Regions from separate parts of the Paenibacillus sp. SER-28 genome, predicted to be linked through region 3. Evidence: riboswitches for the same ligand, from Rfam matches in the RefSeq annotation. Region 3 holds a riboswitch; each other region holds the start of a gene.
The links. Region 3 has a riboswitch for cobalamin ahead of metE (5-methyltetrahydropteroyltriglutamate--homocysteine S-methyltransferase). Riboswitches for the same ligand answer to the same signal wherever they lie in the genome.
Positions count from the first base shown of each region.

Region 1 (10,021 bases), on a different contig from region 3:
AACTCAAGGGAGCCTGTCCTTTTTTGGTTTTGGCAGGTTTTATACTATTTTAAAGTACAGAAGGAGCGATACTCGCATAATGAAAGCTTTGGAGGAACGTATTCGTCAAGAAGGACAAATTTTATCTGACACCGTATTAAAGGTAGATTCATTTTTGAATCATCAGGTAGATACAGCATTAGCATTGGAGATTGGTAAGGAGTTTGCACGCCTTTTCGGCAGTGCTCCGATCACCAAGGTGCTTACAATTGAAGCTAGTGGTATTCAATTTGCTATGGCTACTGCTATTGCCTTGGGGGTCCCGTTCATTTATGCGAAGAAAAAGAAGGCAATCACGCTGAATGAGCAGGTATACTTCGCAGAGGTTCATTCGTTCACTCGGCAGGAAACCTATCAGGTGAGCATTTCCCAAAAATATCTTGATGCCAGCGACCATGTGCTGATCGTGGATGATTTTCTGGCTACTGGCGCAGCCTTGGTTGGACTTACGGATATTGTGAAGGAAGCAGGAGCGGAGCTGGCCGGGGTTGGCTGTGTAATTGAGAAGAGCTTCCAGGAAGGTCGTGGACTGTTGGAGCAAAGAGGCATTGCCGTGCGTTCTCTTGCGCGTATCGCTTTCATGGCACCAGGCGAGGTTCATTTTATAGAGGAAGCTGGAGCGGTGATTCCTCCCGTTAAGGAGAATGTGGGATGTTAAGTAAACAAAAGTTATTCGCGCTGGGCTTCCAGCATGTCATGGCCATGTACGCTGGAGCAATTGCTGTACCTCTAATTGTAGGGGGAGCATTGCACCTGACACCAGCCCAGATGGCTTATTTGGTGGCTGCCGATTTGTTCACTTGCGGGATTGCTACGTTATTACAGATTATGGGCACACGCTTTTTCGGTAGTAGACTGCCTGTCATTTTAGGCTGTACGTTTACGGCAGTAGGGCCCATTATCGCAATTGCTTCGACCTCAAATTTAGCGACAGCGTACGGTGCCATTATTTTGTCCGGTATATTTGTGGTGTTAGCAGCACCGTTGTATGGCAAGCTGTTACGCTTTTTCCCGACGGTTGTTACGGGTTCGGTCGTTACGATTATCGGTCTATCTCTCATTCCGGTGGCGATGAACAATGTAGCAGGGGGCCAGGGTAGTTCGGACTTTGGACAGCCACGGAATTTGCTGTTGGCGTTAGTTACACTACTGGTTATTCTGCTTGTGAATCGGTTGGCAAAAGGCTTTTTGCGCTCGATTTCCGTGCTTATTGGTCTGTTCGCGGGTACGGTGGTTGCTTATGGAATGGGAATGGTGCACTTTGCCCCCGTGGCGGAGGCCTCATGGGTGAGTATTGCGCAGCCGTTTTATTTTGGTAAGCCAGAGTTTAGCATGATGGCAGTTTGTACGATGATTATCGTCAATATTGTCAGTATGGTTGAGTCTACAGGCGTTTATCTGGCAGTAGGCAAGGCGATTGATCAGAAGGTGGAGCAGAAGCAGATCGTCAATGGTCTGCGTTCCGAAGGACTTGCGATTATGCTTGGGGGTATTTTTAATGCGTTTCCTTATACAGCATTCTCGCAAAATGTTGGCCTGATCTCACTCACACGCGTCAAATCGCGGAACGTTATTTTTGCTGCGGGCGGTATCATGGTTGTTCTCGGTTTGCTGCCTAAGTTGGCTGCCTTAACGACAGTGATTCCTAACGCTGTGCTAGGCGGGGCGATGATCGTCATGTTTGGCTCGGTTGCTGCATCAGGCATGTCTATTTTGTCAGAAGTGGATCTGCGGAAGGAAAGCAATCTGCTGATCGCAGCATGCAGTATTGCCGTGGGCCTAGGCTCTGCCGTTCTGCCACAAATGTTCGACCAGCTGCCGAGCTTTGCCAAAATGCTGTTGCAAAATGGTATCGTTTCGGGTTCGATTACAGCGATTGTCTTGAACATTGTTTTGACGAGAAAACAAGGGGAATCGGTCAAAAGCGTGACGGTTTCAGAGGTTCCACAGAAGGTTTGATGATTAGGAATAAATAAAGATAGCCGGAGAGAGAACGTATGCCTTTTTTCCGGCTTTTTGGCATGGACTTATCCGGGGAAGATGAGCAGAGAAGATAGGCTGTGCAAACTGGTATCTATTACGGCAGGCGTCAGGCTGGCCGGAGCCAGACGCAGCACACCCAAATTGATTGAGTTTGGAGTTGGACAGCTATAACCTAACGAAGCTGCTTACATTGGTTCGCAGCCAGCGTAAGCAGATGCGCAACAGTCGCGGATCGTCAACAAGGGGGCTGCTTTATTTCCTGGATTTGGACAAGCTAAAGCAGGGGGCCAGAATTATGACTATTGGACGTGAAAGTCGTGGACGATAGAAAATATTCTTTGGGAACGTGTTGGTTTTTTTATCCTAGCAAAAATCACGGAAGATTATTCGAACCGTATGCGTTAGCAGATAGATAAAGTGAATGCCTCCCTATGCTGATACAGTAAGATTCCATACGAAATTAAATTCCAAAACCCAGAGTTTTGTGAGTGCATATGTCCGGTCTTCCAATCCTCAAATTTCGCTGTCTTGTTAATTTCATCACCCTCCGTGCTTGTCAATAAAAAGCCCGTAGTACCAAGTATTTAATTGTCCGTCACGACGAATTACAATCCTGTTTCATCATTCTTTTACTTGCCCGCTCTATTCGACATTCTTTCGTGTAACCCTGTCTAGGTATGATATAGAGTCCTTTGAACGCAATAGATCGTTCGGACGCCACAGCTCCAGTCCAAAGTAACTGAGTAGACTCGCGAGAGTCCCGCTACTTTCCGCTATAAAAAAAAAGCCGTGTTGGTTGCAACGGCCTCTCTTTTTATTTCAATTTATTTGATATGATTAGTGCTTTTCTACTCTGAAAGCAATTCCCACAGGCTTGTCTACTCTCACATAACCTATGAAAGGATCACCTATGAATGGAGCTGGCCAATACATTCCTAATCTATGTTTTTCATATCGTGGAAAAGCACTAATGACCCATCTTTCTCCTTTAGGAACATTGATTGAATATTCATCATCTAGGCCAATATCAGCTTCTATACCAAAACCCAATGTGCCTTCTATAGCTTTAACGCCACCTGTTATTGCTCCTTCCGCTTTCACTTTAATATTAGTTTTCACTGCAATTTTTGCAGCAGCAGGCCCAGTATATGTACTTACACGAATTGCATTGTTTGTATCAACCCAATAACCTAGATTTTCATGGGTTTTAACAATAGGAGTCACCCCAATGGATTGGGTACTAATTCTATCATTATTACCTTTTTCTTGATTTAAATTGTCGTAATTGACATAATAGTAATAAACATCATCGTTAACACTACTAGGATCGATATATTTGTAGACTTGTCCTTCCTTGGCCTTTATTTCATCTGTCGGTTCCCATTTTCCGGCTTCTGATTGTATCGTCGATGACAATGGATTCGGCGCATCATTTGCAGAAGCAATGGCTCCATATGGTAATAATATTGCTGTCAATGCTGCAATTATTGCTGTTTTAGTCATGACTTTGAATGGTTTCATAGTATTAAAATTCTCCTCTTCGAAAAATATTATTGGGGGCTAAGAAATGAGTAAATTTGAAAAAAATCTGTTTAAGTATTTGTCTTACGGTTTTTTGGTAGGAATATATTATTCCTTTATTCAAGGACCAACGACGACAACTTCTTCGCTTAACGGCTCATTGCAACTTTACACAGTGTCCGCATCTACTTTTATTTTCAGAACATTATCAACCTCATTTCTACTAAGTCTCCTCTCTGGAGTCGTGTATACAATTGTTTTTTTATCCATAAGAAGGAATAAGTAAATATTACCTGTAAATTTTATGTTTGTAAATAATTTTATTTAATGGATAAAATTTAAAATAAGATAGAAGAGAGCCGTATTGATCGCAACGGTCCTTTTATTAACTGACGGTTTAATAGCAAGTGCCTCCCCGTTTGGTTGTTCGTACAAAACTCTTTAGCTCCGCAACTTTTCGAGCGTTAAAGCAAGCCGTCGCGTCGTCCTGGTTTACAGTACGACGCTGTGAACGACCTGCAAGATCCCTCGCTTCGCTCACTTACTAGCTAAAAAATAACTGGACTGCTAGGCACCTAAACGGCACGCTGACATGGCTTGTCAGGAAATGGTCAGTTAACAAATTAAGCCCCCGGCTAATCACCGGAGGCTTTTCAAACTCATTCTCTAACTCACTAAGGAATGTTTACGGGTAAATTCTCTAATAGTTAAATTTGTCTCAAAGGCTGTCTGAGAAGAATCAACAATATAGTTCTTTTGTTTGGTAGCTGCTCCCCATGCTGTTATCCTTATAATAGAAATTCCACAAGGTTTGCTCACTAATTTTCCGATCAACTCTTTGGTTTTGTCGCTTTTCAAATCTTTTTCTTCCTCAATTTTTTGGAGAAGAAATAACCAACTGCTTTTTCAGGCCTTTGGAATAATGTATCTTTTTTAATAGCTTGTACAATTGATCTGCAATCTCGCTGCTAAATTTTCGTTTATGCTTCTCTTTTAGATTCATTAAGTAGTCTGGTACAGTTTTCGGGACAGCATGAGGGAGACGGAATGACCGTCATTTCGTGCACGCAATGAATAGCCATTGCCTTCATTCTCACTATATTGTTCAAATTTAAATTATTATACAGCATTTATTGACAAGCCTGTGACAACAAAATAAGATCGTAATGGAAAGAAATAAAGGAAGAAAACAGGTGTGAGCCGGACGACTCTATGTACGGGGTTTTGTTGAGACCATGTGGATAGTTGTTGAGCGTGTTCACTTAAAAGGGAAGTTCGGTTGATTCCGACACGGGCCCGCCACTGTATACAGGCATCAGCAGGATACTGCTGGAGCTTTCAGAACAGCCACTGGAACTGTGAAGAACCGGGAAGGCCTGAAAGATACGCTTGGAGTCAGGAGACCTGCCTGTTTTGACATCACTGTCAGACCCACGGGATGCTGGGGAGGTGGTTAGGCGTGCTGCATACGGAATGTCTGAAACCGATCTGATCCCTTCTATGTTTTTGGAGTTGGTTTCGAGGTGTGTTTTGACATTTTATAATGAAAGCATTTCTGACTGCTGATCAAGTGGTCCGGAATGCTTTTTTCGCGTTTTGCGTTAGGTTTATATGATTTTACAAGATAGAGGGGGATTCATCGAATGATTAGCAATCGTAGCAGGCGCTCATGGTTGATATGTACAGGGGTGATGCTGTTACTGGCAGTTATGGCTCTTTCGGGATGTACTAGCAATAAGACGTCGAATAGCTCCGGCAAAGATGAGAACGCGTCAGTACAACAAACAGCGACAGGTAAAAAGCTGGTAATGGCGTATACATGGAAACCGTCAGGTGTTGACCCGCACGGAGATAATAGCTGGGATGTGATGCGATCCGGTGTAGGTGAGACACTGGTACGTTTGAATGAAAAGCTGGAGCCTGTGGCTTGGCTGGCAAAGGAGTGGAAGCAGGATAGTCCTACAGTTTGGACGTTCAGCTTGCAGGATAAAGTCACTTTTCATAATGGAAAAAGTATGGATGCAGCAAGTGTAAAAGCATCTTTGCTACGCTCTATCGAGAAAAGCCATCTGGCGAAGGATTTACTGAATGTGAAGTCCATTGATGTAAGCGGCCCGCTGGCCTTAAAGATTACGACAAACCAGCCGAATGCGGCGTTGGTGTCCAATCTAGCTGATCCATCGACGATTGTACTGGATGTGGCATCGATGAAAGATGAGCAGAGTTACCCAGCGATGACAGGCGCCTTTAAAATTAAAGCGTTCAGCAAGGACCAATCCTTGGTCGTAGAGCGTTATGACGGATACTGGGGCGAGAAGGCCCGTTTGGCTGAGGCGACAATGAGGTTCATTACGGACGGGAATTCGCGCCTGATGGCGCTGCAATCCGGCGAGGTGGACGTAGCGACGGATATTCCGGTTGATAACGCAGAGGTACTGAAAAAGAACGACAGGCTACAAGTGCTGTCGGCTCCCTCCTTGCGCACCCATATGCTCGTGTACAATATGGAATCCCCAGTATTCAAGGATGCGGCGAACCGTAAGGTGGTAGACAGCCTGATTCCACGCACATCGATTGTGAGCGCCGTCATGAGGGGCTTCGGTACGGAAGCAAGCAGTCCGTTCCCGAGCATTCTTCCCTTCGGTAAAGTTGAGCGTAAAGCGCTGGACGGAACGGCGGATCAGCTGTTAACGAAGGATGGCTGGCAGAAGGACGCCCAAGGGACATGGACTAAGCAAGGCAAGCCGTTCGAGGTTACGCTGCTGACTTTTCCTCAGCGTCCGGAGCTCTCTGTTATGGCTGAGGTCATCCAAAGCCAATTGCTGAAAGAGGGAATCCAGGTCAAGATTCGCAAGGTGGAAAATATCGACGAGGCGTTGACCAAAAACGATTGGGATTTTGCTATGTACAGTATGCTTACTGCTCATACAGGAGAGCCACAATATTTTATGGACATGTTTTATTCTTCGAAAAGCGAAGCCAATGTAAGCCGTTATAGTTCCAAACCGCTAGAGAGTATTCTTAACAGCTTGAAGCTGGCGAAGGATACAGCGCAGCGTAATGCTGTGACACTACAAGCGCTGGATATCATCGATACGGATTTGCCACAGTCGTTCATTGTGCATCCTGACAATGTGTTTGGTGTGAAAAAAGGGGTAGAGGGTTTTACACCCCATCCGATCGAGTATTACTACATTACAGCGCAATCCGATATTGCGGAATAACGAGCGGCGTATCCTATGATTCGTTTTATACTGGAACGTGTGGCGCAGCTGCTCATCATTGTATTCGTTGTATCCACGCTGACTTTTGTACTGATGCGGCTGGCTCCTGGAGACCCTGCTACCATTTTGCTCACCGCGCATAATGTCCCTGCCTCCGAGGAGGCGTTGACGACGCTACGGCAGGAACTGGGCTTAAACGAACCGCTTCATATTCAATATGTGAACTGGCTGCGGGATGTGTTCACAGGGCATTGGGGCACCTCGTATGTATCCAAGGAATCCGTGCTAGCCGAACTGTGGAACAGACTGCCTGCTACTGTGGAACTAGCTGCTGCGGGCTTTGCCGTCATGACGGTGCTTACGCTGGGGTTGGGGCTGGCTGCCTCGTTAAAAATTAGCGGCCCATTGGATCGTCTGGGCAGGCTGTTCGCCCTGCTGGGATCGTCGATCCCCTCTTTTTGGCTTGGGTTTCTGTTGATCTATCTGTTCTCCGTTCGCTTGGGCTGGCTCCCATCCATGGGAAGGGAGGATTGGACACATCTAGTGCTCCCAGCGCTGACTCTTGGCGCAGGTTTGGGAGCTGTGCAAGCCCGTGTACTGCGCGCTCAAATGCTAGAGCTGGGTGACCGGAATTTTGTGAAAGCAGCGAAGGCTCGAGGCTTTTCCCGTATGCATATCCTGTTTTTTGAGATATTTAAGCATGCGGTTCTGCCTATAATTACACTGCTAGGTACCAATCTATCATTTATGCTGGCAGGTAATGTCATCGTCGAGACCATTTTTTCATGGCCGGGGTTGGGCAACTATTTTATAGATGCGATTACACAGCGAGATTATCCGGTGATTCAGGGGTATGTTATTTTTGCCGTATTTTTAATTGTAGGAGTTCAGTGTTTGGTGGATGTGGTCCAGACGGCGATAGATCCGAGGCTGCGTTTGCGTTAAGGGGGAAGCTGAAAATGAAAAAGATACGGCTTTCCTTTCAAGGGAGCTTGCTGGCAGGAGGCGTACTGTTTGGCCTGATCGTGCTGCTTGGGTTATTGGCTCCATGGGTCGCTCCTCATGATCCTCTTCAAGTGGATCTTTTGAACCGTCTGGCACCTCCCAGTCGGAAATATCCTTTCGGTACGGATCATCTGGGTCGGGATGTGCTGTCAAGGCTAATTTACGGGATTCGGATGAGCGTGCTAATCGCATGTGCAATTACTGTAGCTACGTTGTGCTTCAGTCTGCCTATAGGGTTGCTCATTGGTTATGTGCGCGGACGCGTGGATCAGCTGATCATGCGGGGAATCGACGGCGTACTGGCTTTTCCTGATATTATTTTAACGGTGGCAATTGTGGGCATTTTGGGTCCAGGTTTTGTTAACATGACCCTTGCGATTATTGCGGTACGGTGGGCGGGCTATGTCCGGTATATCCGTAGTCTGGTTCAAAAAGCCTGTCAGGAGGACTACGTTCGATATGCCCGTTTATCCGGCAATTCACACGTACGTATACTGAGACGTTATGTATTGCCACAAGCGTTGCCACAGTTGTTGGTTTATGCAGTATGGGATATCGGACGCGTGGTGCTGATGATCGCTGGGCTGTCCTTTCTTGGACTGGGTGTACAGCCGCCCAAGCCAGAGTGGGGCGTGATGCTGCATGATGCAACCTCGTATTTTCAGGTGGCTCCGCATGTCATGATTTTCCCGGGCTTGGCGATTATGCTATTCGTACTTGCCTGCCAGCTTTTGGGCGACCGCTTTTCGGAAAAGGGGGCGGCCAAATAGTGGAGGATCAAACAGCCCTTGGGTGCAAGGATACGATAGAGCAAGTGGCAGGGCGAAAACCGTTGTTACACGTGGAACATTTGGAAATCTGCCGCACAGGCGTAGGAGCAAGCGGAAGTGGGAGCAAACCACTGCTGCGTGATGTGAGCTTTTCCATATATTCAGGGGAGATTGTGGCCCTGACCGGACCGAGCGGATGCGGCAAGAGCCTGACCGCACAGGCAATCGCAGGCATGCTGGAGCCAGGTATTAATGTTACGCAAGGGCGTATCTACTATAACGGGGAAGACATTCTCCCGTTCCAGGAACGGCGCTGGCAAAGGCTGCGCCGAGAGGATATTGCCCTGCTCATTCAACAGTCGCTGAGCGGGTTGAACCCGATCCGGACTGTCCGCGCCCAGCTGATGGACACGCTTAGACTGCACGGGCGGCGTCGGATGCCGCATGACCAGATGGAGCCGGGGCACGCTGATGCTGTCCCATCCCATACTGCATCGCAGCAAGTCCACCCGCTGGGCGTGCTGCCACGGATGCGGCAGATGCTGAGCCGTGCCACGGAGATAGCCAGAGGAGGTGCTACTCCAGTGCGGGAGGCCTATTTGCGCTCTCTGCTCCGCAAGGTTGGATTTGCAAATCCTGAGCATATTTTGTCGTCATATCCTTTTGAACTAAGCGGAGGCATGTGTCAAAGGGTGCTGCTGGCTGCAATGTTAAGCTCCGGTCCGAGCCTCTTTATTGCCGACGAGCCTACTACGGCGTTGGATGTTATCAACCGGGACAAGGTCTTGGCATTGCTGCAACAGTTGAGAGAAGACTTTGATCTCACCATATTGCTGATTTCACATGATCGCCAGGGGATGAGTCGCATAGCAGATCGAGTGTTGGAGATGAGCCCGGAAGGAAGGATGCACCAGTGATGCTGGAATTGAAGAATGTGACCAAAGCATACCCTGTCCGCAAACGGAGAAAAGGCTGGTTCAGCACGCAAGATAGCGAGCAGGTCGTGAAGAAGGTGAGTCTGGAGCTACGACAGGGGGAATGTCTCGGACTGGTTGGAGAAAGTGGAAGTGGCAAAAGCACGCTGGCACAATGTATTCTAGGGCTGGAGTCGTTGACTTCAGGAGAGATTTGGCTGGATGACCAGCCCATTCACACCGGAAGGATGAAGGATATCCATCTGTACAAACGAATCCAACTGGTCGCACAGGATTCGTCTTCCTCGCTCCATCCTCGCATGACCATACGAGATATTTTGGAGGAGCCAATCCACAATTATTTTCCCGGACGAAAAGCGCAAACACTGGATATTTGCCAGTCTTTACTGGAATCTGTGGGGCTGGACACGGAATGTCTGGAAAAATACCCAACACAACTAAGTGGCGGGCAAAAACAGCGGGTATGTATTGCCCGAGCGTTGGCGGTGGAGCCGGATATTATCTTGTTCGATGAATCGATCGCCAATCTGGATACGACAACGCA
Region 1 covers NZ_JBRECM010000004.1:177,256-187,276, reverse strand. Annotated here, with positions in the region: gene ACUYLD_RS13330 (xanthine phosphoribosyltransferase) at 80-697, shown strand; gene ACUYLD_RS13325 (nucleobase:cation symporter-2 family protein) at 691-1,998, shown strand; gene ACUYLD_RS13320 (hypothetical protein) at 2,180-2,350, shown strand; gene ACUYLD_RS13315 (hypothetical protein) at 2,860-3,543, opposite strand; gene ACUYLD_RS13310 (hypothetical protein) at 4,210-4,401, opposite strand; cobalamin riboswitch at 4,766-4,969, shown strand; gene ACUYLD_RS13305 (ABC transporter substrate-binding protein) at 5,187-6,767, shown strand; gene nikB (nickel ABC transporter permease) at 6,783-7,712, shown strand; gene nikC (nickel transporter permease) at 7,727-8,542, shown strand; gene ACUYLD_RS13290 (ATP-binding cassette domain-containing protein) at 8,542-9,459, shown strand; gene ACUYLD_RS13285 (ABC transporter ATP-binding protein) at 9,456-10,021, shown strand, end outside.
Region 1: it holds a riboswitch for cobalamin, as region 3 does, so the genes downstream of both, ACUYLD_RS13305 (ABC transporter substrate-binding protein) here and metE (5-methyltetrahydropteroyltriglutamate--homocysteine S-methyltransferase) in region 3, are expected to answer to the same signal.

Region 2 (10,021 bases), on a different contig from region 3:
ACGTTTTTTCGCGGCAGGGGCGATATTGTTCATTGCTATGAAGCTGACCGGAAAAGTACGATGGTCGTTATTATGGCGGAAGGAAATGTTGCTGATTGGAGCAGGAACGACCTTCGGTACATTTTCAGCTTTGTATTGGGCAGAGCAATATGTCAGCTCCGGGATCGGAGCTATTTTGTCAGCTACCGGGCCGATGATGATCGTCATTTTGCAATCTGTACTGCTACGGCAAAAAACGTCACGGATTACGGTCGTTGGCTGCATGATCAGCTTTCTTGGTGTGGTGCTGGTTGTGCTGCCCGGATTGGCGGTTCAGATCAGTGGTCTGTGGCTGGCGGGATGCCTTGTCATTTTGCTGGGGGAGCTGTGTTATTCCGGGGGAGCTCTGTATTCCAAGCGAGTGATGGATGTATTTCGTGAAACGAACCCGATTGCCCTGAATGCGGCGCAAATGATCCATGGGGGATGGATGCTGCTGTTACTGTCTGCGATCACGGAACCGTGGAGTTCTGAGGGGTGGCAGTACCTTCCTGCCATGGGGTCTTTACTTTATCTGATCCTGTTTGGTTCGATGATTGCACATACACTGTTCTACTGGCTCATGGAGCGTACAAATCCCCTGTTTCCGACGACGTGGCTGTATATATCACCGCCGATTGCGGTGGGCTTGGGAGCGTTGTTGTATGGAGAGCATGTAAGCTGGTGGATGCTGGCTGGGGTGCTGCTCATTGTGACCGGATTAATCCTTATGAACAATGGAATTATCCGTCTGGTGAACAGGCGTAAGGTACGTTCTGCTGCCTGATATTTTAAAGGGAGGCAGGTTATTATATGATCTGACAGAAAAGGCCTCCAAACTGTCGTATGTTACTGAACATGCGACGTTTGGAGGCTTTGTTGTTGTACTACTTCATTTAAGTATTATGGGAACAGTCACTTTTTACTTTATTCAACGTTGAGTACGAATTTGTCGATGGCGTGCTTAACACCGTCTTCGTTATTGCTGCGAGTGATGTAATCAGCCAGCTTTTTCAAATCGGGAATGGCATTCTCCATCGCTATGCCGAGACCAGCGCATTCAAGCATCTCGTGGTCGTTCCAAGAGTCACCGATAGCAATTGTTTCCGACAGTTCACAGCCAAAATGATTTGCAAGGAAGGTAAGCGCATGGCCCTTAGTGCCTTCATGATGCATAATTTCCAGAAAATGAGGCTTGGATTTTGTAATGTGAACTTCATTGCCAAGCAGTTCGCGAAGTTCAGGAATTAATTCATCCAACACTTCAGGCTCGTCGATAATCAGCAATTTAGGAGCCGGCTGCTCTATAACTTTACTGAATACAGGCTCTACAAAATATTCCGTGTTGTTCAGCTCCGTGTAATCTTTGATTTTCTGATTATCTTCACGTGTGTACAATTTGTCATCAATATACGTTTGCAGATGCAGATTGCGTTCCACGCAGAATTCAAACAGACGACGTGCAGCCACGAGTGGAACATAACGCTCATACAGCACGTTTTCGTCCAGCAGGTTTTTAACCAAAGCTCCTTGGTACGTAATGATCGGCACGTTCAAACCCGTCTGGCGAGCAATTTTGTGTGCAGAGGCATAAGCTCGTCCAGTAGCGAGGGTAACCACCACACCTTTTGCTACAGCAGCTTCTAATGCCTGTTGTGTCGCTGGTGTGACTTCTTTCTGGTCGTTAATGAGTGTATCATCAATATCAATGGCAATTAATTTATACATATCGGTATTCTCTCCTTTATCTCTATCATGGGGCAATGCTAAAATTGTATCTTATAATATTCAAAATGACAATATCGCAATGAAAAGGGGACAGCTCCCATAAGAGCCTGTCCCCATATAACCACTGAAGTATTGGCTTGAAACGATGGGAAAAAGTAACGGTTAGTCTTCCAAAAATACAAGTCCAACAAAATCGTCCAGCTCAATATTACCAAAATAGTGCTTCAAATCGAGAGAGGATAAGGCTTGACGTACCTCACCTTCATCATAACGCTTGCCGCGCAGGATATTTTCAATATCAGCAACGTCACCCACACCAAAGAAATCCCCATAGATTTTAATATCACGGATGTAGCCTTCCTTAAGATCCATGCGGATATCAATAATACCGACCGGAAATTTACGTGTGTGCTTGATATTGCTCTCGGGGGATAGACCGTAGTTCCAATCCCACGATTGGTAGCGTTCTTTGGATATTTCATGGATTTTGGCCCAGTCGGCATCGGTGAGCTTATATTGAGGCACCTGATCCAATTCTGCTCCGAATATGGAACGTAGCAGTTCCTCGCGAAATTGCTCTATGGTCATCTCACGGTCCATCAGTTCGCTGATGTTAGCCACGCGACTGCGGACGGATTTTGTGCTTTTGGATTTAAACTTTTCGGGATTGGCATGCAACGATGCAGCCACATTATCCAGATTCAGGTTGAACATCAATGTACCGTGGCTGAACATACGTCCGCGTGTGGCAAATTGGGCGTTTCCTGAAATTTTACGTTCTCCGACCTGTAGATCGTTGCGGCCTGTCATTTCAGCTTCTACTCCCATTTGGCGCAGGGCGTCAATCACAGGTTGCGTAAATTTGAGGAAATTATGAAAGGACTCCCCGTTATCCTTAGTAATGAAGCTGAAATTTAAATTACCGAGATCATGATATACAGCCCCACCGCCGGACAGGCGACGAACGACTTGAATATTGTTGTCCCTAACAAACTCGGCGTTGATTTCTTCAATAGTGTTTTGATGCTTGCCTATAATAATAGAAGGCTGATTAATGTAAAACAGCAAATAGCTGTCGTCCAGCGGTAAATGCTTGAGCGCGTATTCCTCAATAGCAAGATTAATGGCTGGATCGTGTATCCCCTGGTTGTCGATGAACAGCATGTCCATTCCTCCGTATATAAACTGTGTAATTTATGTGTGCCTCCTTCTATTGTAACCCAAGTGAGCCATGTACAAAAGCTCATTTGCATTGACGGGACGCAAAAAGCAGCCTCATAATGGAGCTAAATGATTGGAAACGGGCGGAAAGGATGAGAGGCAATGATAGAGGTTTACGGTCATGGCGGAGACAGGGAGACAGCTGCCGCGACTTTTGGCGGAGCTGCTGCGGATTTTGTAGATTTTAGTGCAAATATTAATCCGCTTGGTCCACCGCCAGAGGTGCTTGAGGCGCTGCAACACTCATTTGACACTGTGATTCGCTATCCAGACCCTGGGCATCGGAATTTTAAAAATATGCTCGCACGGCGACTGCATGTTCCACCGGAGTCGCTAAGTATCGGAAACGGAGCGGCTGAAAGCATGGCGCTCCTACTATTGGGACTAGCTCCTAAGCGTGTGGGTACAGTGGAGCCGTGTTTTTCGGAATATGCCGAGCTGGCTGGCAAATTCGGAGCCGAGGTCAACCGGGTGTATGGGAAGGCCTCGCTTCAATGGAAGGCGGACGTGGAGGACATCCTTCAGCTCATGGAGCAGGTAGATGTTTTGTTCCTCGGACAGCCGAATAATCCAAATGGCGTACAATATAGTGAGCAGGAGCTGTGCGAGCTGGCAGAGGCGGCTGGCACAACGGGTACCGTGCTGGTGGTGGATGAAGCATTCATTGATTTTATTCCGCTGGAACGGCGAATCTCACTGCTGCCTGTGCTGGATCGCTATCCTCATGTGATTTTGATCCGGTCAATGACCAAATTTTATGCCATTCCTGGCTTGCGATTGGGCTATGCGATTGCTCATCCGGACTATATCCGGCGAATGACGGCCAAACAGGTGACCTGGAGTGTGAATGGATTGGCGTTGCTGGCTGGGGAGGCGTGTTTGAGAAGTGGGCAAGCATATGAGCGCCAAACACAGGAGCTGATTGCTGCGGAGCGCAACCGCCTGTTGACCGCCTTGGCGGAATGGGGCTGCGGTGTCGTTCCCGGTGAAGCCAATTACGTGCTGGCAAGGGCGCCGGGTACGTGGAGCGCATCGGCTATTCAGCAGGCGCTTGGACAACGCGGAATTCTTATACGTAGCTGTGCTATGTATCCGGGACTGACGACGAGCCATTTTCGCATTGCGGTCAAGGATGCAGAAGCCAACGACAGGCTGCTGTCTGTATTGGGTGAAGTGCTGGAGGAGGAGCAGCGGCGTGACAGTTAGCTTGATTATCCTGGCAGCCTACCTTTTGGACAGGCTGATCGGTGATCCGAGGTGGTTGCCGCATCCAGTCATCGGGATGGGACATGCCATTTCAGCATTGGAAAAAGCGATTCGTCGCCAGGTCCGCAGTGATCGGGGGCTGAAACGTGCGGGTATACTGCTTCCGCTCATTGTGGCGGGAGGCTCCTTTGCGCTCGCCTGGGCGCTGTTGCACTTGCTTGCCTGGATTCATCCGTGGTTGTCTGTCGGCGCAGAAATGGTGCTGATTGCGACCACGATTGCTTCCAAAGGACTAAAGGATGCAGGAATGGCCGTATACCGAGCGTTGCAGGCGGATGATCTGGCAGCGGCACGGCGGGAGCTGGGCATGATTGTCGGGCGGGATACGCAACAGCTTGATGAGCCTGAGATTGTACGTGGTACGGTTGAAACGGTCGCTGAAAATATCGTGGACGCGATTATTTCCCCGCTTTTTTATGCCCTGATCGGAGGAGCACCCTTGGCGCTGGCTTATCGTGCTGTGAATACGCTCGATTCCATGGTTGGCTATAAAAATGAAAAGTATCTGCATTTAGGCTGGGCTTCAGCACGTCTAGATGATGTGGCTAACTACATTCCGGCACGCCTGACAGCGGCAATGCTTGTCGTAGCGGCGTGGATGTACAAGCGAGATGCTGCGAGAAGCTGGCGCACAGTCAAGCGAGACGCTCGTCTGCACCCAAGCCCGAACAGTGGCTTCCCGGAATCAGCTGTTGCTGGAGCACTGGGGATTCGTCTTGGAGGCTATAATGTGTATCATGGCGTACGCTCTTTTCGTGCATACATGGGCGATTGGATACGACCGCTAGAGTCGAAAGATATACGGCATACAATCCAGCTGATGTTCGCCGTGTCCAGTATGTTCGTAGGATTGTGTTTGTTAGGAGCCGCAGGTTGTTTTGCCTTGGGATGGGTGCGGTGAGGGTGAGGCGTGACACACTGAATAATGATCGAGCAGGAAGTGACATGATCTTGAAGCAAGATATAGCAGCAAAAAGGACGGTAGAATACGTACAAAGTCCGAACTCACAGGAGGATAAGGTGCCATATGATGCTAAAGAAGATCTGCATTGGGACATGGAACTCGTGTTAGTTCGTCACGGCACAACCTTATGGAATAAGGAACGTCGATATATGGGACACTCCGACTTAGGTTTGCTACCAGGAGCAGAACAGGAATTAAAGCCTTTGCAAGAAGAATTGCAGGGGCAGTCCTTTGCTCGAATCTATTGCAGCGATTTAAGGCGATGTCGCCAGACCTTGCAGATCATTGTGCCGGAGTCAGAATTGACGTCTGGAGGTTCCCTATCTACTATGTCTCCTATGATGGAACCACGTCTGCGAGAGCTTCATTTTGGCGAGTGGGATGGAAAAACGTATGACATGCTCAAGGATGTGTCGTTGTATCGCGCTTGGATTGATGAGCCGCAACGGATAACCCCTCCTGGAGGAGAGTCTTGGACAGATTTTGTGAATCGTTTGCGGAAATTTCTTGACTCTCTGTATGAATGGCGTGTTGCTATGGAAGTTCAACCCATGGATTTGACTGCTGCGCCGCCCTCTGTTTTGGTCGTTACGCATGGTGGCGTAATTCGTCAGTTAGCTTGCATGCTGATACCGGGCCATGATTTTTGGAGTCTGAATCCGAAGCCGGGAGAAGCATTTAGGATTCAATTGAGGCTGGCAGGACCGCACAATTACATAGCGGAAATGCTCCCTCATTAGGTTAGACACCAGCGGGTAAAGAGGCTGTTTGGGTTGTAAGCCGCCTCATTTTAACCTATAATCATCAAGTAAAAGAACGGCTTGACTACCACTACATCAAATATCCAGCAGACGAGGTCGGCGCAGTGTGATGAAACTATGGTTTCCCTTGCCTGCGCTGTTAAAAGGGAAGTCGGTGTAAGTCCGGCGCGGTCCCGCCACTGTAAATGGAAACATGCCGGTTAGTCCTGCTTTATGTGCTACTAAGCATATGAAGGAATTTCAGGACATGCATCTTACCATAAGTCAGGATACCTGCCCGTCCGCCTGTCACCATAATCCTTCGAGGAAAGGATGACGTGTTCGCAGTGACTGTCCGTGCGGAAAGAAGCTGCCGCCTGCGCACAATCTGCGCTAACGTGACCCCTGTGTCCTAATATGAGGATGCGGGGTTTTTTTGATAGGAAAAGAAGGCTGGATTTAGAAGATATCTGATGATGCTCAAGTAACGCTCTTAACGATTTTTTTATGAAGGGGTGCAAATCATGGCAGGAAAAAAAATAAAGGTTTGGACAACAGGTCTATTGGTTCCGATTTTGGCAGTTGTGCTGAGTGCATGTGGCTCTAATGGAAAAAATGCTGAAAATAAAGAGAATCAGACTTCTGCACAGCAGCCAGGAAAGACCGTAACCGCACAAGAGCCTCCGGGCAAAACAGTTTACCCACTCACAGTTAAGGATGCAACAGGACAGGAATTTACATTCAAAAAAGCGCCGGATAAAATCGTTTCCGTCTCCCCGGCAGAAACCGAGGCGCTGTTCGCCATCGGGCTGGATAAGGAAATAGTTGGCGTCTCCGACTACTCTGATTACCCGGCAGCAGCTACGAAAAAGCCTAAAGTGGGCGGTATTATGAAACCGAACGAAGAGGCGATCATTGCTGCTAACCCGGAAGTCGTTTTTGCAGGGATATCACTTAGTGAACAGGCTACGACCAAGCTGCGCGACATGGGAATTATGATTTTTAAAACGGAACCGAAGACAGTTGAAGATGTCATAGCTAACATCGAATTGTATGGAAAAATCACCGATCATCAGAAAGATGCGAGAGCGGTGACTGACAAGATGAGGGCAGATGTAGCGGAAGTGAAAGAAGGAGTTAAAAATATCGGTAAAGGGCAGAAGCTGCGGGTATACGTCGAGTTTTCACCAGGCTGGACAGTTGGTAAAGGCGAGTTTATGGACGAGCTGATTACGTTGGCGGGCGGCGAAAATGTAGGTGCCACGCAGAAGGGGTGGTACCAAATTAGTGAAGAAAATATTATTGCTGCGAACCCTGACGTGATTTTGTACAGCAAAAGTGTCAAGGACGACAAAACTGGCCAGACGCTCGGCGAAATCATTAAAGCTCGCAGTGGATGGGATCAAATATCGGCTGTTCGCCATAACCGGGTGTTTGCCGTGGATGATAATTTGATCAGTCGTCCGGGTCCACGCGTAACGGAAGGTCTCAAGGAAGTGGCCAAGGGCGTGTATCCTGAAATTTTCAAATGAACCGTAAACTGATCGGCTTTGGAGGGACAGGTCTTGTCCTGCTGTTGCTGACGCTGCTGCTCTGTCTTGGCATCGGCTCGGCCAAGCTTCCGGTCAGCCAGATCACGGGCATTCTGGTTAACCACCTTCCGTGGTTAGGCGATACGTTTACACCGGATTGGAATACATCCTCAGAGCAGATTATTTTGAAGGTCAGATTGCCACGAGTGTTACTGGGAATGTTGGTAGGAGCAGCGCTGGCGCTGGCGGGAGCCGGATTTCAGGGTGTGCTGCGTAATCCTTTGGCTGATCCGTATACACTGGGGGTATCCTCGGGGGCTTCGGTAGGAGCGGCAGTACTGATCTATTGGGGCCTTCAATTTTCATTTGTTGGCATATGGACGCTGCCGCTAGTGGCATTTACGACCGGAATGCTGACGCTGTGGATGGTGCTAACGTTGGCACGGGAAGGTGGAAAAATTCCGACACAAAGTCTCATTTTGTCGGGTGTGGTGATGCAATCCTTTCTAGGAGCAGTTGTTTCCTTTCTGACAGCCATGTCGAAGGAGACGGTCAATGAAATATTGTACTGGACGATGGGAAGTCTTAGTCTGCGCGGTTGGTCATATACAGGAATCCTTTTACCTTATGTGGTCATAGGACTGGTATTTCTATGGAACCGGGCACGTGTGCTGAATATTTTGGCTTTGGGTGAACGTCAGGCGGCTCACATGGGAGTTCATGTAGATGCGACGAAGCTATCTGTCCTGATCATTTCCACGCTGCTGACAGCTGCCGCTGTCTCGGTATGTGGAGTGATTGGCTTTGTGGGACTTGTTGTACCGCATATCATTCGTCTGGTGACAGGTCCTGATTACCGGATGATTGTTCCATTATCTGCGCTCGGTGGAGCCATTTTTATGGCTTGGGCGGATACGGCGGCTCGCACGTTGTTATCCCCCACGGAAATTCCTCTGGGCGTGATGACGGCCTTTGTTGGGGCACCGTTCTTCGCATATCTCCTGTATCGGAACAAGAAGCTGCGCAGGGGGGAACTGCTGTGACAGAACAAAGTGAATCACAGAAAGTGCGTGATCGGGCATTAGAGGTAGCGGGTCTGACACGTGCCTATGGAGAATTCCATGCGTTAAAGAATATAAGCTGGAGCGTCGACGAAGGAACTTGGTGGGGGATTATTGGTCCGAACGGCAGTGGAAAATCGACCTTGCTGCATCTGCTTTCGGGTGTAGATCAGCCAACTTCGGGAAACGTTCATATCTATGGCAAAAAGGTCGGTAGCTACAGCAGAAAAGAGCTTTCCCGACTCATAGCCGTACTCCAACAGGAAGGGCTTCCTCCAGTGGGATACACCGTCAGGGAAGTCGTAGAAATGGGACGTTTTCCTCATCAGGACTGGTTAGGCAGGGAAAAGGGTGTTGATGTGGAGGCGATCACGGATCGCGTGCTGGAGCGATTGGGTCTTGCCACGTTGGCGGACAGAGCATTGGACCGCTTGAGTGGGGGACAGCGACAGCGTGTAGCTTTGGCAAAAGTAATGGTGCAGGAGCCACGAATATTGCTGCTGGACGAGCCTACGACCTATCTGGACTTGCGCTATCAGCTTGAATTTATGGAACTGCTGGCAGATTGGCGCCAAGAAACGGGTGTGACGATCATTGCAGTCTTGCATGATCTTAACTTGACAGCCCAATTTTGCGAAGATTTGCTTGTACTCAAGGATGGAATGGTTGAAGGATTGGGAGCTTCATCGAAGTTATTAACCGAGGATCGGATTCGACGAGTATACGGTGTTGAGCCTGTGATGCTTCCGCATCCTGATAGCGGTGTGCCGCAGCTCTTGCTGCGCAGAAGTGCTTCGGATCCAGCGGATTAAATAAACGATGAAACACACTTAAAAAGAGCAGGGAGTGGAAGATATGAACAACAAGCTGCGTCAGCTGATCGATAGCATTGTCCAGCCGGATGGGGTGGCGGCCTCGGCAGCTTCAGCCCATTTGGACCAATTAACAAAGCCACCGGGAAGTCTTGGAAAGTTGGAAAGTGTGGCCATCAAGCTAGCAGGAATTACAGGAGTGGACAAGCCTGAATTTGATCGTAAAACGGTTATGGTCATGGCTGCGGATCACGGGGTGTGTGAAGAGGGAGTCAGTGCCTTTCCGGCTGAGGTTACACAGCAAATGCTGTATAACATGCTGTCAGGTGGCGCGGCAATTAATGTGCTGGCACGCCATGCGGGCGCAGATGTCAAGGTGGTAGATGTTGGCGTGAATGCGGATGTCGCTCACGCGAATCTGGTGGACCGTAAGGTACGCCTGGGTACTTCGAATATAGCTAAAGGGCCTGCAATGCTGCGTACGGAAGCGGAACAGGCGGTTTTGGCCGGAGCTGAAGCCGTAGCAGAAGCGGTCAAAGGTGGCACACGGCTATTCGTTACCGGGGAGCTGGGCATCGGGAATACGACAGCCAGCGCTGCGGTCGTATGTGCTCTTACCGGGCTAGAGCCGGAAGTTATCGTAGGCCGGGGGACGGGTGTAGATATGGCTGGACTTACC
Region 2 covers NZ_JBRECM010000001.1:374,799-384,819, forward strand. Annotated here, with positions in the region: gene ACUYLD_RS01755 (DMT family transporter) at 1-805, shown strand, start outside; gene ACUYLD_RS01760 (Cof-type HAD-IIB family hydrolase) at 946-1,746, opposite strand; gene ACUYLD_RS01765 (lipoate--protein ligase) at 1,909-2,910, opposite strand; gene cobD (threonine-phosphate decarboxylase CobD) at 3,070-4,173, shown strand; gene cbiB (adenosylcobinamide-phosphate synthase CbiB) at 4,163-5,134, shown strand; gene ACUYLD_RS01780 (histidine phosphatase family protein) at 5,179-5,937, shown strand; cobalamin riboswitch at 6,060-6,253, shown strand; gene ACUYLD_RS01785 (ABC transporter substrate-binding protein) at 6,462-7,469, shown strand; gene ACUYLD_RS01790 (FecCD family ABC transporter permease) at 7,466-8,512, shown strand; gene ACUYLD_RS01795 (ABC transporter ATP-binding protein) at 8,509-9,342, shown strand; gene cobT (nicotinate-nucleotide--dimethylbenzimidazole phosphoribosyltransferase) at 9,386-10,021, shown strand, end outside.
Region 2: it holds a riboswitch for cobalamin, as region 3 does, so the genes downstream of both, ACUYLD_RS01785 (ABC transporter substrate-binding protein) here and metE (5-methyltetrahydropteroyltriglutamate--homocysteine S-methyltransferase) in region 3, are expected to answer to the same signal.

Region 3 (10,021 bases):
AATAACTTCGCCACGAACGTACACAGGGTGCTCCAACCGGATATCTGCTGAGGAAGCGCCTGCCAGCAGTGTATATACACCCGATTCAACGCAATAGCAATCCCGTGTAACATCCCAAATCGCCCAATCCTTCATCCGAATCGTAAAGGAAACCGTTCGCGTCTCACCTGCGTCTAGGCGAATACGTTGAAAACCGCACAATGTCTTCAGTGGTCGCTTTACTCGTGAGGCACCGGGACGTACATAGAGTTGTACAACCTCTTCACCAGCAGCCACGCCCCGATTCGTCACCTCTACCCACACCTGGAGCGTATCCATGGCATTCAGTGCAGCAATAGACTTTACGCTATCCTTTGGGGCATCCGTACGCAGGTCATTATATTCAAAAGGCGAATACGTCAATCCATGGCCAAACGGATATAAAGGTTCACCTTCAAAATATTGATAGGTACGACCGCCGCGAATAATATCGTAATCTTTAATGTCGCCCAATTGATCCTCGCTCTGAACCCAAGTCATGTTCAAACGCCCCGCTGGCGCGTAGTCTCCAAATAACACATCCGCTATTGCTGTACCATGCTCTTGTCCCGCATGAGACGTGTATACGATCGCTGGAATATGCTCCTGAACCCAAGGGATGGCAAATGGATAGCTGCCCGTCAGAACCACAATCGTATTCGGATTGACGCGATACACTTCCTCGATAAGCCGTTGCTGGGAAGCTGCCAGTTCCAAGCCTGGACGGTCATTCTCTTCCTTTCCATTGATGAGCGGGTGATTTCCAACAAATACAATTGCTGTATCTGCCGCTTGCGCAGCGGCTATCGCTTCCGCTAAACCATCTGACACCGTCTCTACCTGGAATGTTGTATGGCTCTGTCCTGAAACTGTCGAGGCTGTCGAGGCGTTACTCTCTACAGCGTGAAGTACAGATTTTTCAGCCTCCACTACTTTTAATGAGCCCTCCATTCCGGCAATCACTGAATTGCCATTCCATGTTGTCCACAGATGCTCTCCTTGTTCAACAGGAGTCAGCCCAAAGACCTCTTTGACATACCAGCCATACGCTTCATCAGCTGTCACACGGAGCGTCTCCTCATCACTCGTCACGTAAGTACCTAGATGCTCATCATGTAACGTCACACTGCCATAGCCCCAATCCGTCATGGTCAATATCGTGGGCTTTCCATCCTGGGACAGGCGCATCTCACCAGAAGAATCGACTGTGAGCTTCGCTCCGTCATTCGCCGCCGTCAAGGTCACGCGATTCTTGGCATCACGGTACACGACGCGTTCCTTTGCGTCCTCACCTTCCAGTTTGGCACGAATCGCCTCCAGCGGTGTAACCCGGTAGGGCAGCGTACCGGAATACCAGTCGCGGTACACCTCATTGCCATGCGTACCAATGACCGCTACTTTGCCGCACCGGGCAGGGTTCAAAGGCAAGAGTTCATGCTCATTTTTAAGCAATACGATCTGCTCCCTCGCCGCACGCAACGACAATTCACGGGCTTGCTCTGTCAGGAGAGCTTCCTCTCCGATTAAGGCATAAGGATTGTCTGCCGCCGGATCAAATTCCCCCAAACGAAAACGGACACGGAACGTATGGAACAATGCCCGATCCAAGTCTTCTTCTTGTAGCGTTCCTTGCGCCAAGGCTTCACGAATCGCCTGTTTGGAGAGCTCTGCATCATCTGTAATGCTGTCAATTCCCGCCCGAATAGATTCGGCCACACCTGGCGTGTGTGAATCGTAATACTGATGATCGTTGACAATCCCCATGACATCACCCGCATCACTTACGACAAAACCGTCCATCCCCCATTCGTCCCTGACAATATCGTTAACCCCATAATATACCGTAGCAGGCGTTCCATTAATCAGGTTGTAAGAAGTCATCATCGACTGGGCGCCGCCTTCCGTAAAAGGCTTCTCAAAGGCTCTTAGGTAATATTCTCGCAGGTTTCGTGGATCTATACTGGAGGAGCCACTTCCCCGATCCACTTCATTATTGTTACCCAGAAAATGTTTTAAAGTGGCGACCGCTTTCAAATATACCGGATGATCCCCCTGTATCCCCTTGACTAACTCCTTTGACAGCTCTCCCGTCAAATATGGATCTTCGCCGTAAGCTTCCTCATTGCGTCCCCACCTCGGGTCACGCTCCATATCCACTGTAGGTGCCCACAGGGTCAGACCGTTTAATTTGGGATCACGCCGATAGTACACACGCGCCTCATCGGCGATAACAGAGCCGATGAGGCGCATTAATTCCGTATCCCAAGTACATGCCAATCCTACAGGCTGAGGAAATGAAGTCGCCTCACCCAACCACGCTATCCCGTGTGCCGCTTCCGTACCGTGCTTATAAGCTGCGACTCCCAATCGGTCAATGGACGGCTGGTATTGCAACATGGATTCAACCTTTTCCTCCAAGGTTAGTCGCGACACAAGATCCCGTACACGCTCATTCAGATGAATCTTCGGATCTTGAAATAAATATTCGATACCCGTTGTTTCATGACTCATATCCGTCATCTCCTTAGCTTAATTAAGATGATAAAAAGTTCATTTCTGAAAGCGTTTTAATATATCATAGCTAAAAAGGGATACCCCGGCAACAATACCGAAAACATCCTATACTGGTTGAAAGAAAGACCGCAGCATAAAGACAAAAAAAGTTGTATTTTACCTTCAATATACAAAGCTAAAAATAATATTTTTTGGTATAATCAGGATATATCATGGAAGGAGGAAGCGCTAATGAAAAATACCGGAATGACAAGGCCTCTGGATCAATTGGGGCGGATTGTACTCCCTAAGGAAATGCGGACCACAATGGATATCAATATCGGTGATTCACTTGAATTTTTCGTAGATGAAGAAGGGTTTGTACTAAGAAAATACACCGGTGTCTCCTGCAAATTTTGCGGCGCGGTGGATCATTTAACTTATTTTCGCGACAGCTTTATTTGCGCAGAGTGCATCCAGGTATTAAAGACCGATGAAAACGTGCATGCCACAAGCACCGATGCTATCCAGGCTCAAGAAGATTCTAAGCCGACCCGAACCAACACAACCTGGCAACCCAAGCAATCTAGAGTGCAGCAAGGTGAAATGGTAAAAAAGCTACGCAAGCTGATTCAGGAACACCCGAACCTGCCACAAAAAGTATATGCCGAAATGCTAGATATTTCCCAAGGCCGGGTGTCCCAGTTGAAAAAGCTACTCTAAACCTTCTCAAAACAATATCCCAAGATCATATACTATGTACTCGCAAGCCTATCATTTTCATCGCAACTACGATGGCCAGATATAGAGTAAGGTGCATATCCGTGGATGTGTCCCTTACTCTATATCTGGCTTTTTTATGCTGCCCGCTTCTACCAATGTGACAATAGTCACATACTCTCAATGTATACGTATATACAATATATAGATCGAAACAATTCGTTAACACAAGATATCATCAATATGTTGTTTTTGTGAAAAATATATATATTTTACTATATGGAGGGTTTTATGATGAAGGTGCTGGAGGAACATCAATTATACGACATCGGCGAGCGGGTCATTGGGGCACAAGATCTGGACATGCTACGGGAGAATGCAAATTTGAATGGAGAATCGTTCAGCGGCAAAATGAGCAAGCTTGGGTCCGAGTATGCCAAATGGTATGCGCGCCTGCGGGTACTTCCGCCTGAGCTGACGAACGCGATTGACCACGGGTATGTATATGTTCACGATTTGGACCAATATGCACTCGGAACTACAAATTGTATCTTTATTCCTTTTGGTCGTTTACTGCGAGACGGCTTCAATACAGGCAACGGCTCTGTGCGCACACCGCAAACGATTATGTCTGCTATGGCACTAGTCGCCATCATATTCCAGTCTCAGCAAAACAGCCAATTCGGAGGTGTCTCTGCCAATAAAATCGATTGGGACCTTGCCCCATACGTTGCCCGGTCCTTCCGCAAGCATCTGCGCAAGGGACTCCGGTTGTTCGAGGAAGAGATAGAATCCAGTCTGTCTGACGACGAACTACATATGGCCAATCCCCATTTGCAAGAAGTCTGCCCTCGTTCCTACGCATTCGCACGCGAAGAAACGGAGACGGAAACCCGGCAGGCTGCTGAATCGCTCATTCATAACCTGAACACCATGAGCAGTCGGGCGGGGGGACAGATTCCATTCACTTCACTGAATTACGGAATGTGCACGTCTGCTGAGGGACGGCTTGTTACTCAATCGCTGCTGGAGGCCACTATTCGCGGCTTGGGCAGCGGGGAAACTCCTATTTTTCCACAACATATTTTCCAATGTAAAGAGGGAATCAACCAGGCAGAAGGCGACATCAATTATGATTTGTTCTTACGGGCGGTAGAATGCTCTAGCAGACGGATGTATCCCAATTTTGTGAATGTGGATGCCACCTTCAACCTGCCTTTTTACCGTGCTGATGATCCAGATACCATTATAGCGACAATGGGTTGCCGTACCCGCACCATTTCTGACCGTTTCGGTAGAAACCGGCAAAGTGGCAAGGGGAATCTCTCCTTCAATACCATTAATCTGGTGCGGCTTGGCATTGAATATGGTATTTGCACAGGCAAACGCCTGACACCTGACCGTGATCGCTTTGATGCGAGACTAGAAGAAGTTATGCGCATTGCGGTAGATGGCCTAATTCATCGCTATCAAATCCAGACCAGCCAACCGGCCAAAGCCTCGGACTTTATGATGCGCGAAGGGGTATGGGAAGGTGGAGAACAACTGGCACCAGATGATAAGGTGGGAGGCGTACTAAAACACGGTACGCTTTCGATTGGGTTCATCGGGCTGGCTGAGTGCATGAAGGCACTATACGGGAAACACCACGGGGAGGATGATTTTGTATACCGCGAGGCACAGCGAATCATCACTTCCATGCGCGTGTATTGCGATCGAATGAGTGAATATCACAATTTAAATATAACATTGTTCGCTACGCCTGCCGAAGGTCTGTCGGGCAAGTTCACATTGCTGGATCAACGTGATTTCGGGATTATTCCTGAGGTAAATGATCGAGAATATTACACGAATTCTTTTCATATTCCCGTGTATTACACGCTCCCGGCTGCTCGTAAAATCAGCTTGGAAGCTCCGTTCCATAACCTATGCAACGCTGGTGCGATTTCATACATTGAGCTGGACGGTAATGCGCGGAATAACCCGGATGCGTTTCTTAAAATTGTTCAGTACGCGCTGCATCAGAACATCGGCTATTTCTCCATCAACCATCCGGTGGATCGTTGTACGGAATGTGGTTATGAAGGGATTATCGGGACAAGCTGCCCCCAATGTGGCACAGATGAGGAGCACACACACTTTCAGCGCTTACGTCGGGTAACCGGATATCTGACAGGAGATTATACCGTTCGCTTTAATGCCGCAAAACAGGCAGAAGTTCGAGACCGGGTGAAACATAAGTGAATTTGTGTGGCTACATTCCGGAATCTCTGAACGAAGGATACGGCCTGCGCACCGTTGTGTTCATTAGCGGTTGCCGTCATGCCTGTCCTGGATGCTTTAATCCAGAGTCATGGAGCTTCCGTGCAGGCGAGCCATTCACCCCCCAACGACAACAGGAGGTCATTCGTGACATCATGGAAAATCCGTTGTTGGATGGACTGACTCTCTGCGGGGGAGACCCGTTTTTCTCAGCAGCAGAATGCTCGCAATTTGTGCGTGACTTCCGCGAAGCCTGTCCCGACCGAACCGTGTGGGCTTACACTGGCTTTGTCTATGAAGATCTACTCACAGATCAGGAGCGACAGGAACTGGCGCTTTTGTGCGATGTGATTGTGGACGGTCGTTTTGTAGAACAGCAAAAGGACCTGACCCTTCCCTTCCGGGGCAGTCGCAACCAGCGTCTGGTAGATGTGAAAGCCAGTATTCAGGCAGGTTATACCGTTTCATTGACATAAGGCGATGCTTACCCAGCAAGCAAGATGCTATATCTAATCTAAGACAAGCCCCCATCATGGGTAAGGCTTGTCTTTTTTTCATATGGCTAACAGATTCCATTGGAGTTTCTATTGCGCATCCTGTAAGTTTCACTTATGATGGTGAACAAGTATACGAGTGCATAATTATTCGTCATACCTTAACCGCATAGCTTGGAGATAGGTGTCTGTTCTATTCAGATCAGGCTTAAAAGGGAAGCCGGTGCAAATCCGGCACGGTCCCGCCACTGTAAACGGGGAACTTTCAGCTGTTCATATATCCACTGGTCCACAGACCGGGAAGGAATGCTGAGCGTCATGATCCGTAAGTCAGGAGACCTGCCTATTTTAACAACATCGCAAGTACCTACGGAAGATAGGGAGGTGTTAAGAGCAGTCGCCGTATTTTTGATTTTTTAATCACGGAGGCATTCTTTCCCCTACTTATTTTTAACCTTGGGGGGAAGAATGCCTTTTTTGGTACGTAAAAATAAAACAGCTACCCACTAGGAGGAAAAGTACATGTCCATTATTGAATGGCCTGAATTGTCCGGCTTAATTAGCAGTAATCTGGGATATCCGCGTATCGGCGAAAATCGGGAATGGAAGAAAGCACTGGAACGCTTCTGGAACGGCAGCATTAACGAAAGCGAACTGCAGACGGAGATGAAAAAATTACGGTTGGAGCATCTGAGCAAGCAGCGTGACAAGGGGATTGATCGCATTCCTGTCGGAGACTTCTCCTATTACGATCACATGCTGGATACATCTGTGATGTTCGGTCTAGTACCTGAACGGTTCAACTTTCGTCCCGCAGGTCCGATTCCTCTGTCCGTGTACTTCGGGATCGCTCGTGGACAGAAGGGAGCAACCGCCAGTGAAATGACCAAATGGATGAATACCAATTATCACTACATCGTTCCTGAATTGGCGAACGCAGTTCCGGTGTTCACTGAAAATAAACCTTTACAGGCTTATCGTGAAGCAAAACAGGAACTAGGCATTGAGGGTAAACCGGTCCTCATCGGCCCCTATTCATTCGTTACCCTTTCCAAAGGCTATGATCGTAAGGAGCTTGCCTCTATTATAAGAACCTTCCTGCCTTTATACACCCGTGTCCTGTCTGAACTAGCAGCAGAAGGTGTTCAGTGGATCCAAATCGATGAACCTGTCCTGACCACCTCATTCCCAGTAGGGGATCTGGACATTATTCAAGAAGTCTATGAAGCTTTGACCCAAGCTGCGCCCTCCTTAAATATAATGCTGCAAACCTACTTTGGCAGCCTAGATCATTATGAGCGTCTGTCCGCACTTCCGGTACAGGGGCTGGGTCTTGATTTTGTGTATGATGATGGCGAAAATCTTCAGCATATATTGCAGCATGGCTTCCCTAAAGGAAAAACGCTGGGCGCTGGTGTCATTGACGGACGCAATATATGGCGCAGCGACCTGAACGCTGTAGCTGCTCTGCTGGGTCAGTTAGCAGAACAGACCACTGCCGAGCAGCTTATCGTACAGCCATCATGCAGTCTGCTGCATGTGCCAGTCAGCCTGGAGGCAGAGCACAAGCTGGACAAGGAGCTGGTGCAAGCGCTGGCCTTTGCTGATGAAAAGCTAGAGGAAATCGCCATCCTGACGGCTGCACTTGGCAAACACGATCCATCCGCACTCACCAAGCTTGGACAAAGTACAGATGCGGTAGCCCGTTTCAACAGTTCAGCGGCACGCGTACAGACAGCTGCCGATCTGGCCGACCTGTTGGCCAAAGAGCCTCTGTCACGCAGCGTTCCTTTCGCCGAGCGTCGTGAGATTCAGCAAAATAAGCTGAAGTTGCCTCCACTGCCTACGACGACCATTGGTAGCTTCCCGCAAACCGCCGAGATCCGCAAGGCCCGCCTGCACTATCGCAAAGGAGAATGGTCTGCCGAGCAATATCGAACGTTCATCCAACAGCAAATTAAGGAATGGATTGATATCCAAGAGGACATTGGCATTGATGTGCTTGTACATGGGGAATTTGAGCGGACCGACATGGTTGAATTTTTTGGCGAAAAGCTGAACGGCTTTGCTTTTACGCAAAACGGATGGGTGCAGTCCTACGGCTCCCGTTGTGTCAAACCGCCGATTATATACGGAGACGTTTCCTTCGATCAGCCCATGACCGTGGAAGAAACGGCATTCGCCCAATCGTTAACCTCCAAGCCTGTTAAGGGAATGCTTACGGGTCCTGTGACCATTTTGAACTGGTCTTTCGAACGTAATGACATTCCACGTAGTCAAGTTGCTTTACAGTTGGCTCTGGCATTACGGGCAGAGGTAGAGGCACTGGAACAAGCGGGCATCGGCATGATTCAGGTCGATGAGCCTGCAATTCGTGAAGGGCTTCCGCTGAAAAAAGAACAGCAGCAAGCCTATCTGGATTGGGCGGTTCAAGCCTTCCTTGTGACCACGGCCACCGTTGAGCCAGCGACCCAAATCCATACGCATATGTGCTATTCCGAATTTCAGCATATGATTCAGTCCATCTCCGATATGGATGCCGACGTTATATCTATTGAAACCTCGCGAAGCCACGGAGAACTGATTGTCAGCTTTGAAGATCAGGTATACGACAAAGGCATCGGTCTGGGCGTGTACGATATCCACAGCCCGCGCATCCCCGATGTATCTGAAATGCTAAGCATGATCCAGCGTGCCCTGCGCGTACTGCCATCAGATTTGTTCTGGGTTAATCCGGATTGTGGTCTGAAAACCCGCACCAAAGAGGAAGCTGTCGCCGCCTTGCGGCAAATGGTACAAGCAGCTCAAGCAGCCCGGGCTGCATTGGCTGTATCCAACTAATTTTTTTATCGTATCCAATCGCGCCATCATTTTCGCCTTATCCTATTCCCCTTTCCGACCTTTTTGCTAAAAGCCAGGAAGGGGGATTTATTCTAGATCATATAATGTGTATACACCTTGAATATGCTCCATTTTCATCTGCTTCATATGTACGCCTAAGCCATGTTCTCGATCCCAGGAGCAACTAAAATTCAAATACAGTTCGTCCTTTGCCGATGAGTCGGAAATCAGTATAGACATAAGCTGTATTCGATCCAACAATTGTTCCGGCCGCTCCACATAAGGCGCATATTCATCTGGGTCCTCTCCCCATGTACTGTAAGCATTCCGGTACTTTTCCACTATGCCAGCATAATGATGGTGTATGGACTCCAACACTTGAGGATGAATAGTTGACGAATATTCCATATACTGCTCCCATGTCTTTTTTTGCAACTGTGTAGGTTCTTCTATAGTCTGTGCCTGTTCTTCGGAGTCGGCTCCCACGATAAATTCGACTTCTACTTCCGAGGGCTGCCCGCAAAAATTAACATGTACTACACCACGCAGAACAATCTCCTCAGATACATCCCAAGACTCATCATCCTGTTCCAGTTCCATATACCAGTGTTTCCAATCCACCCTTTACCACCTCTTCATAAAAAGTAATCTTTAACCCTATTGAATACTTTACAATCTATCATTTTAATGAATGAAATTAAAGCGGCATCCTATATGAGCTTCCAGCCAAATTTCGAGAAATTTCCAAATAAAACTACTTTTTTCTACAACATTCGCTATTCGATAAAGCCTTCAAGAAAGAAAATCTGCCCATTTCGGCACAAATATTTTATTATTAAAAATTTAGTACCTTGCATTAATCAGTACATGATGTTAAATTATACCTGACTACTGTTCTATAATTAGTACCCGTGACAAATTATGCACAAACACACGTTTCTTCCCCTTATTCCGAACGACACCTATGAATCATTGTTAACATCCAGGAAGGGAGCACCGCTCGTGAATGTGAACATCCAATTCAAAAAAGGGGTACTGGAACTGTGCGTTCTAGTTCTAATTGGACGCAGAGACCGTTATGGCTACGAGTTGGCTCAAGCCGTCTCCCGTCATATTGAAGTAGCTGAGGGAGCCCTATATCCCCTACTTCGCCGTCTGGTATCAGAAGGATACTGCACAACGTATTTACAGGA
Region 3 covers NZ_JBRECM010000005.1:298,312-308,332, forward strand. Annotated here, with positions in the region: gene ACUYLD_RS15495 (glycoside hydrolase family 3 C-terminal domain-containing protein) at 1-2,529, opposite strand, end outside; gene ACUYLD_RS15500 (AbrB/MazE/SpoVT family DNA-binding domain-containing protein) at 2,764-3,234, shown strand; gene ACUYLD_RS15505 (anaerobic ribonucleoside triphosphate reductase) at 3,526-5,475, shown strand; gene nrdG (anaerobic ribonucleoside-triphosphate reductase activating protein) at 5,472-5,969, shown strand; cobalamin riboswitch at 6,153-6,348, shown strand; gene metE (5-methyltetrahydropteroyltriglutamate--homocysteine S-methyltransferase) at 6,510-8,828, shown strand; gene ACUYLD_RS15520 (DUF6985 domain-containing protein) at 8,916-9,449, opposite strand; gene ACUYLD_RS15525 (PadR family transcriptional regulator) at 9,831-10,021, shown strand, end outside.